One region of the Pantoea cypripedii genome, then DNA from elsewhere that is predicted to be linked to it. Evidence: predicted binding sites of a transcription regulator. Region 1 holds the regulator's gene; the other holds the start of a gene.
What was found. Region 1 encodes CRP, which controls carbon source genes, mostly activating them, when cyclic AMP is high. Its sites were predicted from a motif close to ATGTGANNNNNNTCACAT; they were not measured.
Positions count from the first base shown of each region.

Region 2: the regulator CRP is predicted to act here: its motif matches at 5,891-5,908, upstream of HA50_RS03695 (iron-containing alcohol dehydrogenase).

Region 1 covers NZ_MLJI01000001.1:4,070,725-4,078,436, reverse strand. Annotated here, with positions in the region: gene argD (bifunctional acetylornithine/succinyldiaminopimelate transaminase) at 1-939, shown strand, start outside; gene HA50_RS19120 (YccS/YhfK family putative transporter) at 941-3,016, opposite strand; gene crp (cAMP-activated global transcriptional regulator CRP) at 3,075-3,707, opposite strand; gene HA50_RS19110 (OsmC family protein) at 4,009-4,413, shown strand; gene HA50_RS19105 (phosphoribulokinase) at 4,596-5,465, opposite strand; gene HA50_RS19100 (YheU family protein) at 5,527-5,745, opposite strand; gene HA50_RS19095 (hydrolase) at 5,748-6,764, opposite strand; gene HA50_RS19090 (LysE family translocator) at 6,825-7,427, shown strand; gene tauA (taurine ABC transporter substrate-binding protein) at 7,588-7,712, shown strand, end outside.
Region 2 covers NZ_MLJI01000001.1:837,740-845,451, reverse strand. Annotated here, with positions in the region: gene cueO (multicopper oxidase CueO) at 1-387, opposite strand, end outside; gene HA50_RS03725 (YacC family pilotin-like protein) at 564-911, shown strand; gene speE (polyamine aminopropyltransferase) at 1,020-1,883, shown strand; gene speD (adenosylmethionine decarboxylase) at 1,912-2,718, shown strand; gene HA50_RS03710 (DeoR/GlpR family DNA-binding transcription regulator) at 2,811-3,575, opposite strand; gene HA50_RS03705 (D-threonate 4-phosphate dehydrogenase) at 3,582-4,562, opposite strand; gene dtnK (D-threonate kinase) at 4,555-5,826, opposite strand; gene HA50_RS03695 (iron-containing alcohol dehydrogenase) at 6,019-7,167, shown strand; gene HA50_RS03690 (dihydrodipicolinate synthase family protein) at 7,185-7,712, shown strand, end outside.

The DNA of each region.
Region 1 (7,712 bases):
GCGGCCACCTTTGCCGATCGCGTGTTCTTTGGCAACTCCGGTGCGGAAGCTAACGAAGCCGCGTTCAAACTGGCGCGCTATTACGCCTGCAAAAAACACAGCCCGTTCAAAAGCAAAATCATCGCCTTCCACAATGCGTTTCACGGGCGCACGTTGTTTACCGTCTCGGTCGGCGGCCAGCCAAAATACTCCGATGGTTTTGGCCCGAAACCGGCGGATATCGTGCACGTGCCTTACAACGATCTGGCGGCGGTGAAAGCGGTCATTGATGATCACACCTGCGCCATCGTAGTCGAGCCGATTCAGGGCGAAGGCGGCGTGATGCCTGCTACGCCGGAATTTATGCAGGGTCTGCGTGCCTTATGCGATGAATACAAGGCGCTGCTGGTGCTGGACGAAGTGCAGAGCGGCATGGGGCGCAGTGGCAAACTGTTTGCTTACGAACACTACGGCATCACCCCGGACATCATCACCACGGCGAAAGCGCTGGGCGGTGGTTTCCCGGTGAGCGCTATGCTGACCACCAATGAAATCGCCTCGGTGATGGCACCGGGCGTGCATGGCACCACTTATGGCGGCAACCCGCTGGCCTGTGCGATTGCCGAAACGGCGCTGGATATCATCAACACGCCTGAAGTGCTGGATGGTGTCGAAGCTCGTCGTCAGCAGTTCGTGACGGCGCTGAAAGCGCTGGATAGCAAGTTTGATCTGTTCAGTGACATCCGTGGCAAAGGGCTGCTGATTGGCGCAGCGTTGAAGCCGCAACACGCCAGCAAAGCACGCGATATCCTGCATGCGGCAGCGGCGGAAGGTTTGATGATCCTGACAGCCGGTACCGATGTGATCCGTTTTGTCCCGTCGCTGGTGATTGAGCCGACCGATATCGAAGAAGGGATGGCGCGGTTTGCCGTGGCGGTAGAGAAGGTGCTGGCGGCGTAACTCAGTTTTTCACCCGCAAGCCCATCAGCCAGCGACCATGATGCGGTCGCTGGCTCCACGCCAGTGAAGAGATGGTATGCATCACGTTAAGGTGTTGCAGAATCCGCTTCACATGCTGTTCAAGAATGGTGACCGCTCCCTCATTAATATTTTCCGGCGCTTCCAGCACGTTGCTGTCGTTGCCCGGCCCGTCATATTCCAGCCGCTGCTGACAACGCTGCAAGGCGATTTCGCAGGATTGCAGATACTTCTCGGCGAGCTTTGGCGTCAGCATGGTGTGCTCGCGCGCCAGAATCGTCATGGCGTTGATGTGTTCGACAATAAACTGGCTGTGCGTCACCCATAACCGCATATCTTTCAGATACTGCGAGTTAAAACCGGGTTCGGTCATTGCCTGATTCAGTGAGTTAAACATGGCGTTGTGCGCCTGATTGACCTTAACGCGCTGGTACGCCAGCTTCTCTGGCGACTGTTCCGGCCCGAGCAGCAGCTGCAACGCTTCCTGGTCAGCCTCCAGCGCATCGTGCGCGTTTTTACGTAGCAAGCCGCTCTGCCACTGTGGCCACAGCCAAATCATGCCGCCAAAGGCGATCAGACAGCCCATCAGCGTATCCATCATACGCGGCAGCAGAAACTGCGCGCCATTCAGTGACAGTAGCTGGAGCGAATACACCGCCGTTACCGTAAAACCAATCATCGACCAGCCGTAATATTTACGCGTCACCAGATAGCTGGCGAGGGTGATCGCCAGCATAAACAGCAGTGTGATGGATTCCGGTACGGCCAAACGCAGCGAAGCAGCGGCGATCAATAGCCCGGTGAAAGTGCCAAGCGCACGGTGCTGGATACGCACGCGGGTGGCGCTGTAGCCGTTCTGGCTGACGAACATGGTGGTCATCAGAATCCAGTAGGGCTTGGGGATGTTGAAGAATAAGGCCAGCGCGCTGCCAAACATCAGCATCACGGCAAACCGTGCTGCGGTGCGCAACGCCGGGGACTTTAGCGACAGATAACTGCGCAGCGCCGGAAAAAACGGTAAACGCCGCTGGCGGTCGGCCATCAGGTCACGGGTATAAAGGGGTTTCTGCGTACGCAAGACGCGGGCAATCCGGCTGAAGTGGTACAGGCAAAAATTACCGACCGGATTATCCGGGTGCTGGCGCGCAATCTTTTCCAGCGCCCCGAGCTGCTTCTCCATATGAAAGCGCTCAGGTAACTGGTGATACAGGATGGCATCAGCCAGCAGCCGCAGCCGCGCCGAGATGGTTTTCGCGTTCCAGCGGATCACCGCTTCAGCGTGGCTCTGCTCCACCAGCTTTTGCACTTCTTCGGGCTGGTGCAGGCTGACCGAGATATGTTCCTGGAGATCAAGTGCCACCTGGAAGGCGCGCGTCAGGCGTTTATGGCTGTTGTTGCGGCTGGCAGACAGCATATGCATTTGCTGATAACAGGTGGTGATCAGGTCGACCGCTTTTTGCTGGCGAGCCAGCAGCGGAGGCAGCGCCTTTTCCGGATCGGTCAACTGCGTCAGCAGGGTATATTTGGCATCGCAATAATCCGCCAGCTCGCGATACAGCAGGCTGAGGGTTTCACGCATCGGCTGTTCTTTCCACAGCCAGAACCAGAACCAGTTAAACAGCCCGTACCACAGCGTGCCGCCGATATACAGCAGCGGCGGTACCCATATCGGCATGCGTCCTGCGAGGCTTAGCGTGAAGATGGCGGCGATAAGGGTGCCGGGCAGCAAGCGGCCATGCAACGGACTGATTTCGCCAGTGACGCCCACCAGCAGCGGCAGAGCCAGCATAATCAGCGGTAAAGGAACATGGTAATCCGTCAGCCACTGAATCAGAAAGCTGCCGGTGGCAAACAGGGATCCGCCGACAATCAGGCGTTTAAAGAAACGTTTATGTGGTGTATCCAGCCCCGCAATATTGCAGCAGGCGGGAACCAGCGAGAACAGCAAACCTTTTTGCAGGTCGCCAAACAGCCAGCCGAGAGCCACGGGCAGGCAAAGCACCAGCGTTTGCCGCAGGGCGTAATTAACTTCGGGATGATAGATGATTCGGCGCCACATCAGCTCATCGCAGACAAAAACGGCGCGATGTGACCATCACGCCGTGGGTGAGAAGGAATTAGCGGGTGCCGTAAACGACGATGGTTTTACCATGTGCGGAGATCAGGTTTTGATCTTCCAGCATTTTCAGAATACGGCCAACTGTCTCGCGTGAGCAGCCGACGATCTGACCAATTTCCTGACGGGTGATTTTGATCTGCATCCCGTCCGGGTGGGTCATGGCATCAGGCTGTTTGGCCAGATTGAGCAGCGTCTGCGCAATGCGACCGGTCACATCAAGGAAGGCAAGGTTGCCGACTTTTTCTGATGTCACCTGCAGGCGACGTGCCATCTGCGCCGAAAGACGCATTAAAATATCCGGGTTTACCTGAATCAGCTGACGGAATTTTTTGTAGGAAATTTCAGCCACTTCGCAGGCAGTTTTTGCTCGTACCCAGGCACTGCGTTCCTGACCTTCTTCGAACAGGCCAAGCTCGCCGATGAAATCCCCCTGATTGAGGTAGGAGAGGATCATCTCTTTGCCTTCTTCATCTTTAATCAGTACCGCAACGGCACCTTTCACGATGTAGTAGAGCGTTTCCGCTTTTTCACCCTGGTGAATCAGGGTGCTTTTGGATGGATATTTGTGAATATGGCAATGGGACAGGAACCATTCGAGTGTAGGGTCTGTTTGCGGTTTGCCGAGAACCATTCGCTATTATCCTCTGTTGTAATCGTGCCCAAAACACAGGGGGCAATTTTCCCTGTCAGGCGGTGAAATCGTAGAGCGCTTCCAGTAAAGGAAATTATTCGGGTGGACTCTTAAGCCAGGCTTCTGATTCTTCCCGCCTTCGTCTATTACGACGAAAATATTTTCAGCTCTGTTTGTAGCACAGCTTTTGCTAGCTGTCTTCTGTTGTCTCGCTTCAGCAAAAGGGCGATTAGTCTGGATTGCTGTTTCTCAGGTGAAAGCGTACTCTGGCGGCAAATCAGCCGATTCAGGAGAAAGAATAATGCAGGCACGAGTCAAATGGGTGGAAGGGCTTACCTTTCTCGGAGAATCCTCATCGGGTCATCAGGTATTAATGGATGGGAACTCGGGTGATAAAGCGCCGAGTCCGATGGAGATGGTGCTGATGGCGGCGGGTGGTTGCAGCGCAATTGACGTGGTGTCTATCCTGCAAAAAGGGCGCAATGAAGTGACCGATTGCGAGGTGAAACTCACCTCTGAGCGTCGTGAAGAAGCGCCACGGATTTTTACACACATCAATCTGCATTTTATTGTCAGCGGCAAGGATTTGGGCGATAAAGCGGTGGCGCGTGCAGTGGATCTTTCGGCAGAAAAATATTGTTCGGTGGCGATCATGCTCGGCGAAGCCGTCGACATCACCCACAGCTATGAGGTAGTTGAGGCATAGCACGAACGTAGCGGCGCGATTAATCGCGCGGGTTTTTTCGTGCAGCATGTACGGGATCATGCGATTAATCGCGCGGGTTTTTTCGTGCAGCATGTACGGGATCATGCGATTTATCGCGCGGTTTTTTTCGCGCAGCATGCACGGGATCGCGCGATAAATCGCGCCGCTACGGAAATGACAGGTTATTCAATCCGTTTACCTTCAATCAGTCGCTGCACCAGCGGTGTCATAATCAACTCCATCGCCAGCCCCATTTTGCCGCCCGGCACCACCAGGGTGTTCATATGCGAGATAAAGGAATTCTGAATCATTGCCAGCAGGTAGGGAAAGGCAATGCCTTCCAGCCCGCGAAAATGGATCACCACGAAGCTTTCATCCAGTGACGGAATTTCACGCGCGGCAAACGGATTCGAGGTATCGACGGTGGGCACGCGCTGGAAGTTGATATGGGTGCGCGAGAACTGTGGCGTGATGAAGTTGATGTAATCCTCCATCGAACGCACCACCGAATCCATCACCGCTTCGCGTGAATGGCCGCGTTCGCTGGTGTCGCGAATCAACTTCTGAATCCACTCAAGGTTGACGATCGGCACCACGCCGACCAGCAAATCTACGTGTTCGGCCACATTGTGCTGCTGCGTGACTACGCCGCCGTGCAGTCCCTCATAAAACAGCACATCGGTGTTTTCCGGCAACGGCTGCCACGGCGTAAAGGTGCCAGGCACCTGGTTCCACGGCACGGCTTCATCGTAGGTGTGCAGATATTTGCGCGACTGCCCGAGGCCGGATTGGCCGTATTGTTTGAAGGTTTGCTCCAGCAGGCCAAAATCGTTGGCCTCCGGTCCGAAGTAGCTGATGTGACGGCCCAGATCGCGCGCTTTGCGGATCGCCATGTCCATCTCCGGACGCGTATAGCGATGGAAACTGTCGCCTTCCACTTCTGCGGCATGCAGATCCAGCTGCTGGAAAATTTTCCGGAAGGCAAGGCTGGTGGTGGTGGTTCCGGCTCCGCTGGAACCGGTAACGGCAATAACTGGATGCCTGGCTGACATGACAAAGCTCCCTGTGAAGTCCGGCGATGAGCATTGTTAGCACGAAATGCCGGGATGTGCATTAGCCGCGAAATTCACCGCGCGCCATGATATTGACGGTTTCGTGCAGTTCCGACCACACCAGGACCGCCTCGCCACGCTCCAGCTGGCGGCGCACATCGGCGACTTTCTGCGCCAGACTGCGCTCCTGTTCACCGTAGTCGGTGCCTTCGCGTAATACAAAGGCTTCAATCAGGTTTTCCAGCGTTTCGGGGTCGAGTTGTTGCCACGGTATAATCACGATCACATATCCAGATAAGTTGATAACCACTGTGGCACGCGTTGCTCCAGCCACATTTGCGGGCGCAGCAATGTCCCGCCGACAAAACCAACGTGGCCGCCTTGCTGCGTCAATTGGTATTCAATTGACGAGGACAGCTGCTCCGGCTGCGGGATCACCGCGTCAGTCATAAAGGGATCGTCTTTGGCGTGAATGATCAGCAGCGGCTTACGGACATTGATTAAGTGCGGCATGGCGCTGGCGCGGTGATAATAATCTCCCGCATCGATAAATCCGTGCGCCCGTGAGGTGACGGCATCGTCAAAGTCACGTAGACGCCGCAGGGTGCGTAGCTGGCGTAAATCCACCGGCAAGGTACCGGGCCAGGCGCGCAGCTTGCGCTTCGCATTTTTTTTCAGCTGCGTCAGCAAATAATGCTGATAAAAGCGTGAGAAACCGTTCTCCAGTTTCTGGCTGCACGGCTCCAGCAGCAGCGGGGCCGAGATAGCCACGGCGGCATCAAAAGGCGCATCACTGCCCTCTATCCCGGCGAGGCACGCCAGCATATTCGCGCCGAGCGAGACGCCCACGGCGGTGGTCGGTACGGTGCCCCATTCACGCCTCAGCCAGCGCAGGAAATAGCTCGCGTCTTCCGTTTCGCCGGAATGGTAAATACGATGCAGACGATTGGGTTCGCCACTGCAACCGCGAAAGTGCATCACCACCGCCAGCCAGCCACGCGCCTGGCATGCCTGCATCAACCCGTGGGCATAGGGGCTGTGGAAACTTCCCTCTAAGCCGTGAAACAGGACCATGCGCGGTTTATGGGCGGCCTGCACCGGATCTTCACTCCACGCGAGATCGACGAAATCACCATCCGGCAAATCAAGACGCTGCCAGTGCGGACGCAGGGTGACACGCCGCCGCAGCAGGCGCGGGAGCAGGGTTTGCAGATGCGGATTGCGAAAGCCACTCAGCGGGATGAAAGTCTCGCCGGGCGGGGAATCAAAATTACTGTGGTAAACGCTTGTCTGATGCATATCTCGCTGATAGTTTCGATGGGTTTTTGGCTTTCCTGGGTGAGGAGCACCCGAATCAACATGGAACTAAGTCTGTTTTTATCAATGCTGGGCTTTCTCTGGGTCGCTGCGATCACGCCAGGGCCTAATAATATGTTACTTACCGCCTCCGCTGCCAACTTTGGCTTTCTGCGTACCTTTTCATTGTTAATCGGCATCATGATCGGTATGCAAGTGATGCTGCTGATGGTGGCCTTTGGCGTGGGTGGTCTCATCCTACTCTATCCTTCCCTTCATCTGGTTCTTAAAATTGCCGGTAGCCTGTATCTGCTGTGGCTGGCGTGGAAAATTGCTACCGCCGAGTATGAGAAACTGGACACGGATGCGGCACCCCCGGTACCGACGCCGTTCTGGCAGGGAGGGTTGCTGCAACTGATTAACCCGAAAGCCTGGCTGATGGCGCTGGGTGCGGTTGCCAGCTTTAGCCTGGCCGGTGCCGCTTATCTGCATTCCGTGGTGGCCATCAGCATCGGTATGGCGCTGGTCAACGTGGTCTCCGGGGTGATCTGGATGGGGTTTGGTTCGATCATCGGCCGTCTGCTGCGCAGCCCGCGGGCGTGGAAAATCTTTAACCTGGCGATGGGGATTCTGACCGCAGCCTGTGTGCTGTTGATTTGGCACTGAGTAAACCCGAGGCGCGGCAACGCGCCTTTTTGCTGTTTGCGCATAGCCTTGCCCGATGTTGATCTAAGAACCGATTTTCATTAGGGATAATTTTTAATTCCTTTATGAAACCATTGCTGCTGGCGACACTGCACCCAACATAAAAATATTGGGGTTCAAGATGATGGCAGTGAAGAAAACCATAACCACGTTAGCCGCAGCGCTGGCGTTGCTGACCTTCCAGGCCGAGGCGGTTAGCGTCACGGTGGCCTATCAGACCTCGGCGGAACCGGCCAAGGTGGCACA
Region 2 (7,712 bases), 3.2 Mb from region 1:
AAAGGTCACCTGACGCGATGCCCCTGGCGCGATGGTCGCCTGTGGGCCACCATCCACCGCACCCGGAATTTCCAGCCCGTGCCAGTGCACGGTGGTGGCGTCCGGCAGACGGTTATGAATATTCACCGTGACCGGTTTACCCCGCTGGAGCACAATTGCTGGCCCAAGCAGGCTGCCGTTGTAGCCCCAGGTCGGCACCGCTTTGCCATTCCACTGGCTGGTGCCCGCCTGAGCGGTCAGGGTGTAGGTACCGCGTGCATCCGCTTCCAGCAGGTTGGGGATAGGCAGCAGCGGTCGCGTGGCAGCCATCAGCGAACGGCTCCACATGGGCAGGGCACCTGCCGCGCTGAGGGCGGCAGTCAGCTTCAGAAAATGACGACGTTGCATATTCATATCCTTATTGTGCATAAGGGCACAGCGTAAACCTTGCCCCTGCGGGAGGGTCAAGCCCTGCTGCAGAATGCACCGAAAAAAAGTGTGGCGGGTGCCACAGCGGCAAATTTATCAGAATCCTGCCAATATCTGTGCTAACGTCATTTTATTGCCCCCTGTTGAGAATGATTATGTCGAAAAGCATCAAGATCCTGCTGCTGGCGGGACTCCTTGGCTTCTCCTCCACCAGCTTTGCCCTGAGCGAATCCGAAGCGGAAGATCTGGCTGATCTGACGGCGGTTTTTGTCTATCTGAAGAATGATTGCGGCTATCAGGATCTCCCCGATGCGCAGATTCGCAAGGCGTTGGTGTTTTTCGCCCAGCAGAATCGCTGGGATTTGAGTAACTACAGCACCTTCAACATGAAAGCGCTCGGCGAAGACAGTTACAAAGATCTGAGCGGCATCGCCATCACCAACGACAAGAAATGTAAGTCGCTGGCACGGGATTCCCTGAGCCTGCTCGCCTACGTGAAATAACCTGCCGCCCCGCTCTCCTGCTGAACATTTGACCGTGCAACCACGGTCATAATTCGCTATGATTTGCCGCCCATTTTCATGGCGATGTCATTACAGGAGAGCCTCATCATGGCCCAAAATGAAATGTGGTATGAAACCCTTCATGCCGGTTTCGGACAGTACTTCACGGTTGATAAAGAACTCTACCGTGACAAAACCGCGCATCAGGATCTCGTCATCTTCGAAAATGCGGCTTTCGGTCGCGTTATGGCGCTGGACGGCGTGGTACAAACCACCGAGCGTGATGAATTCATTTACCATGAAATGATGACCCATGTACCGATTCTGGCGCACGGGGCGGCGAAACGTGTGCTGATCATCGGCGGTGGCGACGGTGCCATGCTGCGCGAAGTATCACGTCATCGCAGCATCGAACAGATCACTATGGTGGAGATCGATGCGGGTGTGGTGAGCTTCTGTAAGCAGTATCTGCCGAACCACAGCGCAGGGGCTTACGACGATGCACGTTTGCAACTGGTGATTGATGATGGCGTCAACTTCGTCAATCAGACGCAGGAAAAATTCGATGTGATCATCTCCGACTGTACCGACCCGATCGGTCCGGGAGAGAGCCTGTTTACCTCGGAATTCTATACCGGTTGCAAAAACGCCCTCAACCCTGGCGGCATTTTTGTGGCACAGAACGGCGTCTGTTTTCTGCAGCAGGATGAAGCGGTTAACAGCCATCGCAAACTCAGCCACTACTTTTCCGATGTCAGCTTTTATCAGGCAGCGATCCCGACCTACTACGGCGGCATCATGACCTTTGCCTGGGCAAGCGACAATCCGGCGCTGCGCACGCTCGATAGTGCGACCTTGCAGTCACGTTTTGTGGCCGCTGGCCTGAACTGCCGTTACTACAATCCGGCAATCCATACTGGCAGCTTTGCCCTGCCGCAATATCTGTTGAATGCCCTGTCAGACGCGCGCTGATCGGACATTTATAAGGGGGTGAACGAAATTGCAAAAGCTAAAACTACATGGCTTCAACAACCTGACAAAGAGCCTGAGTTTTTGTATTTACGATATTTGCTATGCAAATACTGAAGCTGAGCGTGATGGTTACATCGCTTATATTGATGAGCAATATAACGCCAACCGTCTGACCGAAATCCTGACAGAAACCTGCTCGATCATTGGTGCTAACGTGCTGAACATCGCGCGCCAGGACTATGAACCACAAGGCGCGAGCGTCACCATTCTGGTGAGCGAGGAGCCAATCGATCCGAAAGATATCGATAACTCAGAGCATCCCGGCCCGCTGCCTAACTCCGTCGTCGCCCATCTCGATAAAAGCCATATTTGCGTGCATACCTATCCGGAGAGCCACCCGGAAGGCGGATTATGCACCTTCCGCGCCGATATCGAAGTCTCGACCTGCGGCGTGATTTCCCCGCTGAAAGCGTTAAATTATCTGATTCACCAGCTGGAATCCGACATCGTCACCATTGATTATCGCGTGCGTGGTTTCACCCGTGATGTGAATGGCGTGAAGCACTTCATTGATCATGCGATTAACTCGATTCAGAACTTTATGTCTGACGATATGAAATCAATGTATGACATGCTGGACGTGAACGTTTACCAGGAGAATATCTTTCATACCAAGATGTTGCTGAAAGAATTCGACCTGAAGCATTACCTGTTCAATACCAAACCGGAAGATCTCAGCCCGCAGGAACATAAGCGTATAACCAGCTTGCTGTGGAAAGAGATGCGGGAGATTTATTACGGACGTAACATCCCGTCGATTGGGTTGAAATCGTAACGGATCCCGTAGCGGCGCGATTTATCGCGCGTTTTTTCCGGCATCGCGCTCGGAATTGCGCGATAAATCGCGCCGCTACGACCAGGTGTCCATCAGGTTTCCGTCAGTTGCAGCGCAATACCGCGTTCACGCAGGCTATGGCATACCGTTTCATCCAGCCGTGCATCAGTGACGATGTCGGTCAGGCTGTCGATCGGTGCCGCGCAAAACAGCGACCAGGAACCGTATTTGCTGCTGTCAGCCAGCAGAATCCGTCGCCGGGCATTCGCCAGCAGATCCATCTTCAGACCGGCCTTCTCCTCGGTTGGCGTGGTAATCCCGCGTTCAATGCTCCACGAGTTACAGCTGACAAAAGCGATATCCGGATTGATACTGCGCAGCAGGCGGCGACCATGTTCGCCAATGCACGACTGGCTGGAATCATCGATACGCCCGCCGATGATGGTGACTTCAATCTGTTTGAATTCTGACAGGAACAGCGCGATATGCAGATCGGCGGTAATCACCCGCAACGGCAAATGGGTCAGCTGACGCGCCAGCTCCAGCATGGTAGTACCGGCATCCAGCACCACCGCATCCCCGGACTGCACAAAACCAGCGGCAAAATGGGCGATCGCCTGTTTTTCTGCCAGGTTGCGCTGCATTTTTTCCAGCGTAGTAGGCTGGGCAGGAATAAAACGATTTAAGGTCACGCCGCCATGACTGCGGCTTACCACACCTTCCTTGTCCAGCTTAATCAGATCGCGGCGAATAGTGGCCGGTGAGGCAGAAATGGCACTCACCAGCTGTTCAACAGTAACCAGATTATGGCTTTTCAGATAATCCATAATCTGGTCGAGGCGACTTTGTCCCTTCATATTTCCCTATGCAAGTTGCATCGCGAGTTTGATGGAGATCGCCATGCTCGCAGAGTTCGCCTTACCTGTCCAGGCGATATCAAAGGCGGTGCCGTGGTCCGCTGAAGTGCGGATAAACGGCAGGCCGGCAGTGATGTTCACGCCATCATAAAAACCGAGTAATTTCAGTGGAATATGGCCCTGATCGTGGTACATCGCCACCACCATATCGTACTGGCCTTGCTGACATTGCAGGAACACCGTATCCGGCGGGCACGGGCCGTACACATCGATGCCTTTTTCCTTCATCGCCCGGATAGCCGGTGCCACCGTGGTGATCTCTTCATCGCCGAACAGGCCATTTTCACCGGCATGCGGATTCACCCCTGCTACCGCAATACGTGGCTTGTCGTAGCCAACGCGACGCAGGAAGCTATCCGCCATGCCGATCACCGTTTCAATACGCGGACCATTCAGGGTATCGAGGAATTTACGCAGCGCAATATGGGTGGTGACGTGAATCACCTTCAGATGGTCGGTGTACAGCACCATGGCGTAATTTTTGGTATTGGTCAGCTGCGCCAGCAATTCAGTATGACCCGGATAGATATGACCGGCCGAATGCAGCGCTTCTTTGTTCAGTGGCGCAGTGGCAATGGCATGGACTTCCCCGGCCAGCGCCAGCTCGGTGGCGCGTTTCACACAGCGCCAGGCCAGATCGCCCGCTTCCTTCTGTACCACGCCCGGCTTCAGTGCGTCCGGATTCGCCAGCGGCTCATCAATCACGTTGATGATGCCTGGCGCAAAGTGCGCATCTTTTACCTGATCCAGCACGCGCAGTTCGACCTGCGGCGTAATGTTCAATCCCATCACCCGACGCAGCGTACTGGCGCAGCCAACCACCACCGCAGGCACGCCTGCCAGGTCGCCTTCTGCCAGCGCTTTAATGATGATCTCCGGGCTGATGCCCGCCGGATCGCCCATGGTCACCGCAATAATTTTATTCACTCGACTTCTCCTCAATAAAACGAATGGCTTCTACCAGGGTGTTTTCGTCACCAAAGCCACCCGCTTTGGTCATCACCGGCAGGTGTAAATCACTATTAAGCAGAACCCCGTGCGGCACACAGCCCGCCACCAGGCCCTGAATCTGGAAACCACTGGCACCGAGTGCCTGCGCCACGGCGATCGCAACATCACCGCCGGAGAGATACAGCCCGGCAGGTTGATGATCGCGGCAGACCGTGTTGGTCAGCTGCGCCAGAAACTGGCAAATCTGCTCGCCCAGCTGCTGGCGCGATAGCTGATGCTGCTGGCACAGCGCATCTATCTCATGGCGCTGCCCGGCATGTTGCGTGGTGCGAACCACGCAGTGGATACCTGCGTGCAACGCCTGTTGCATCTCCTGCTGCCAGACGCGGGCCTGCGGCCATGCGGGCTGGGCAAACCGCTGGCGGATATCAATATCGATGATGCGGATGGCGCGCTGGCTGGCGAGCCGGTCAATCTGCTGCTGCGCAATGGCACTCATCGAACCGACGATCGCCAGCACCGGACGTGCCGGGCGTCCGGCAAGGTACTCACCTAAGGCATCACCGAGGCCGGACGCGCCAGCCAGCAATGGGCGGGTTTTCAGCGTCGCGGCAGCCTGCATCAGCAGGGCCAGGTCAGCATCCTGCTCAATATCAATCACCACCAGCCCGTGCATCGTAGCCAGCAGCTGCGCAAGCTTGCCGCTGCGTAGCGTGGCAACATCGACAACCTCGCCCGGCAAATCGCTCTGCATTTGCAGGCGCGTCAATACGTGGCTGCTGGTGACTGGCGTTTTCGGGTCGCTGGCAAATTCGGTGTCAGTCAACCGCTGCTGGTTGATCCACACTTCACCGTTGTGTGTGGTCCGCCCGAGTTTCGGCACCGCGGGTGCCACCAGCGCCAGCGTTTTGCCGCTGGCCTGTAATGCCGCAGCGATCTCCGCACCGGGGTTGCCACGTAACGTCGAGTCGATCTTCTTCAACAGCCAGCCATCCTGAGCAATCGCCTGATGTTGTTGCACCGCATAACGGGTGCGTTCGGCCGCTTCAGTTGCGCTCACCGCCCGGCTGTCGGTGCTGATGACCAGCACATCAGCAGCAGTGGCATCGTGTGGCGTCTGGCTATCAAACAGCACATGTACGCGCGCGCCTGCCCGGGCCAGCCCGCTTCCGGCATCGTTAGCGCCGGTAAAATCATCGGCAATCACCAGAACCGACGTTTTCCATGGATGTGAACGCATTCTCTCTCCTGTCACGGCCAGCTTGCCGTATTGAGATTGATTATATTCAATCATGATTGATTATATGTGAGCAAGATCAAATTAATTGAAATCAATATGCCCTATAAATTCAGGCACAGTTAGTGACAGATATCGCATTGCATTGAGCAATAACAATCAAACAGTGCGATAACACCGGGAAAAGGGTACGAAATGAATATCAACAGCACCGTGATCAGCGGCTACCAGGCACTTAATGACCTCAGCTACCTGCTGAAAGGTAAGCAAAAAGCTCTGCTGGTTACTGATAAGAATATAGAGGGCATTCCGGCAGTACAGACGTTAATCACCCAGCTGAAGCAGCAGATCGCCAGCCTCAGCGTGGTCAATAGCGTGCCGCCAGAGCCGAGCCAGCACGATGTGGCGGCGATCGTCGCGGCCCTGCCAACTACCGATGTCGATCTGGTGATTGGCGTGGGTGGCGGTAGCGTACTGGATGTCGCCAAGCTGCTGTCTATTCTGTGCGTAGCAGGTGCCCCCACCCTGGATGCGTTGCTGGCGGGGGAGAAACCGCTGACCCGCACCACCTCGCTGTTGATTCCCACCACCGCCGGTACCGGTTCTGAAGCCACGCCGAACGCCATTCTGGCGATCCCGGAGAAAGAGACCAAAGTGGGCATTATCACCCCGGTGATGCTGCCGGATTACGTGGCACTGATACCGGAGCTGACCACCAGCATGCCGCCGCATATTGCCTCTTCAACCGGTATCGATGCGTTGTGCCACCTGATTGAGTGCTTCACCGCGACAGTGGCGAATCCGGTCAGCGATAACTACGCGATGATCGGCATGAAGAAGCTGTTTGCCAGCCTGGAAACCGCCGTTGCCGAACCGGGTAATCTTGAAGCGAGACTGAATATGTTGTGGGCGTCTTACTACGGTGGCGCGTCGATTGCCCATGCCGGTACGCACCTGGTGCACGCCATGTCTTATCCGCTGGGCGGCAAATATCACATCCCACACGGCGTCGCCAACGCCATCCTGCTGGCACCCTGCATGCGCTTTGTGCGCCCGGCAGCGGTGAGTAAATTTGCTCAGGTCTGGGATTTACTGCCCGATGCCGGCCTCCAGCTGGATGAAGAGGCCAAGTCGCACGCGCTGGTGGAATATTTTGCCGCACTGGTGCAACGCCTGAAGTTGCCTGCCAGCCTGGAAGAACTGGGTATCGGCCCGGATCACCTGCCCTATCTGGTGGAAGCCGCGCTCGACGTGCAACGCCTGATGAAGAATGTACCGATGAAAGTGAGCGCCGATGACGTGCGAAACGTCTACCTGACGCTGTTTCCGGCATTGAATCACTAAGGACTATCGAGGAAATCATGAGTAACAAAATCCAGGGCGTACTGACCGCCATTGTCACCACCTTCGACCGCGACGGTGCCTTCAACCCTGCTACTCAGCGTGAGCAGGTCAGGCGTCAGCTGAGCGCCGGTAACGGTATTTTCTGCGGCGGCACCAACGGCGAATTCTTCGTGCTGAATGAGCAGGAGAAGCTGGCCGTCACCGAAACCTGTGTCGATGAAGTCAACGGCAGCGCGCCTGTCGTCGCCCATATTGGCGAGATCTCGACGCGTGAAACCATCCGTCTCGGTAAGCAGATTGAGAAGCTGGGCGTGGATGCGGTGTCGGTGATCACCCCTTATTTTGTGCCGCTGAAACAGGATGAGCTGATTTATCACTATCAGAGCGTGGCAGATGCCCTGAGCGTGCCGCTGTTCCTCTACAACATCCCGGCGCGCACCGGCAACACGCTGCAACCAGACACCGTGCGCCAGCTGGCCGCGCATCCCAACATCATCGGTATCAAAGACAGCGCGGGCAGCTATGAGAGCCTGAGCGGTTTCCTC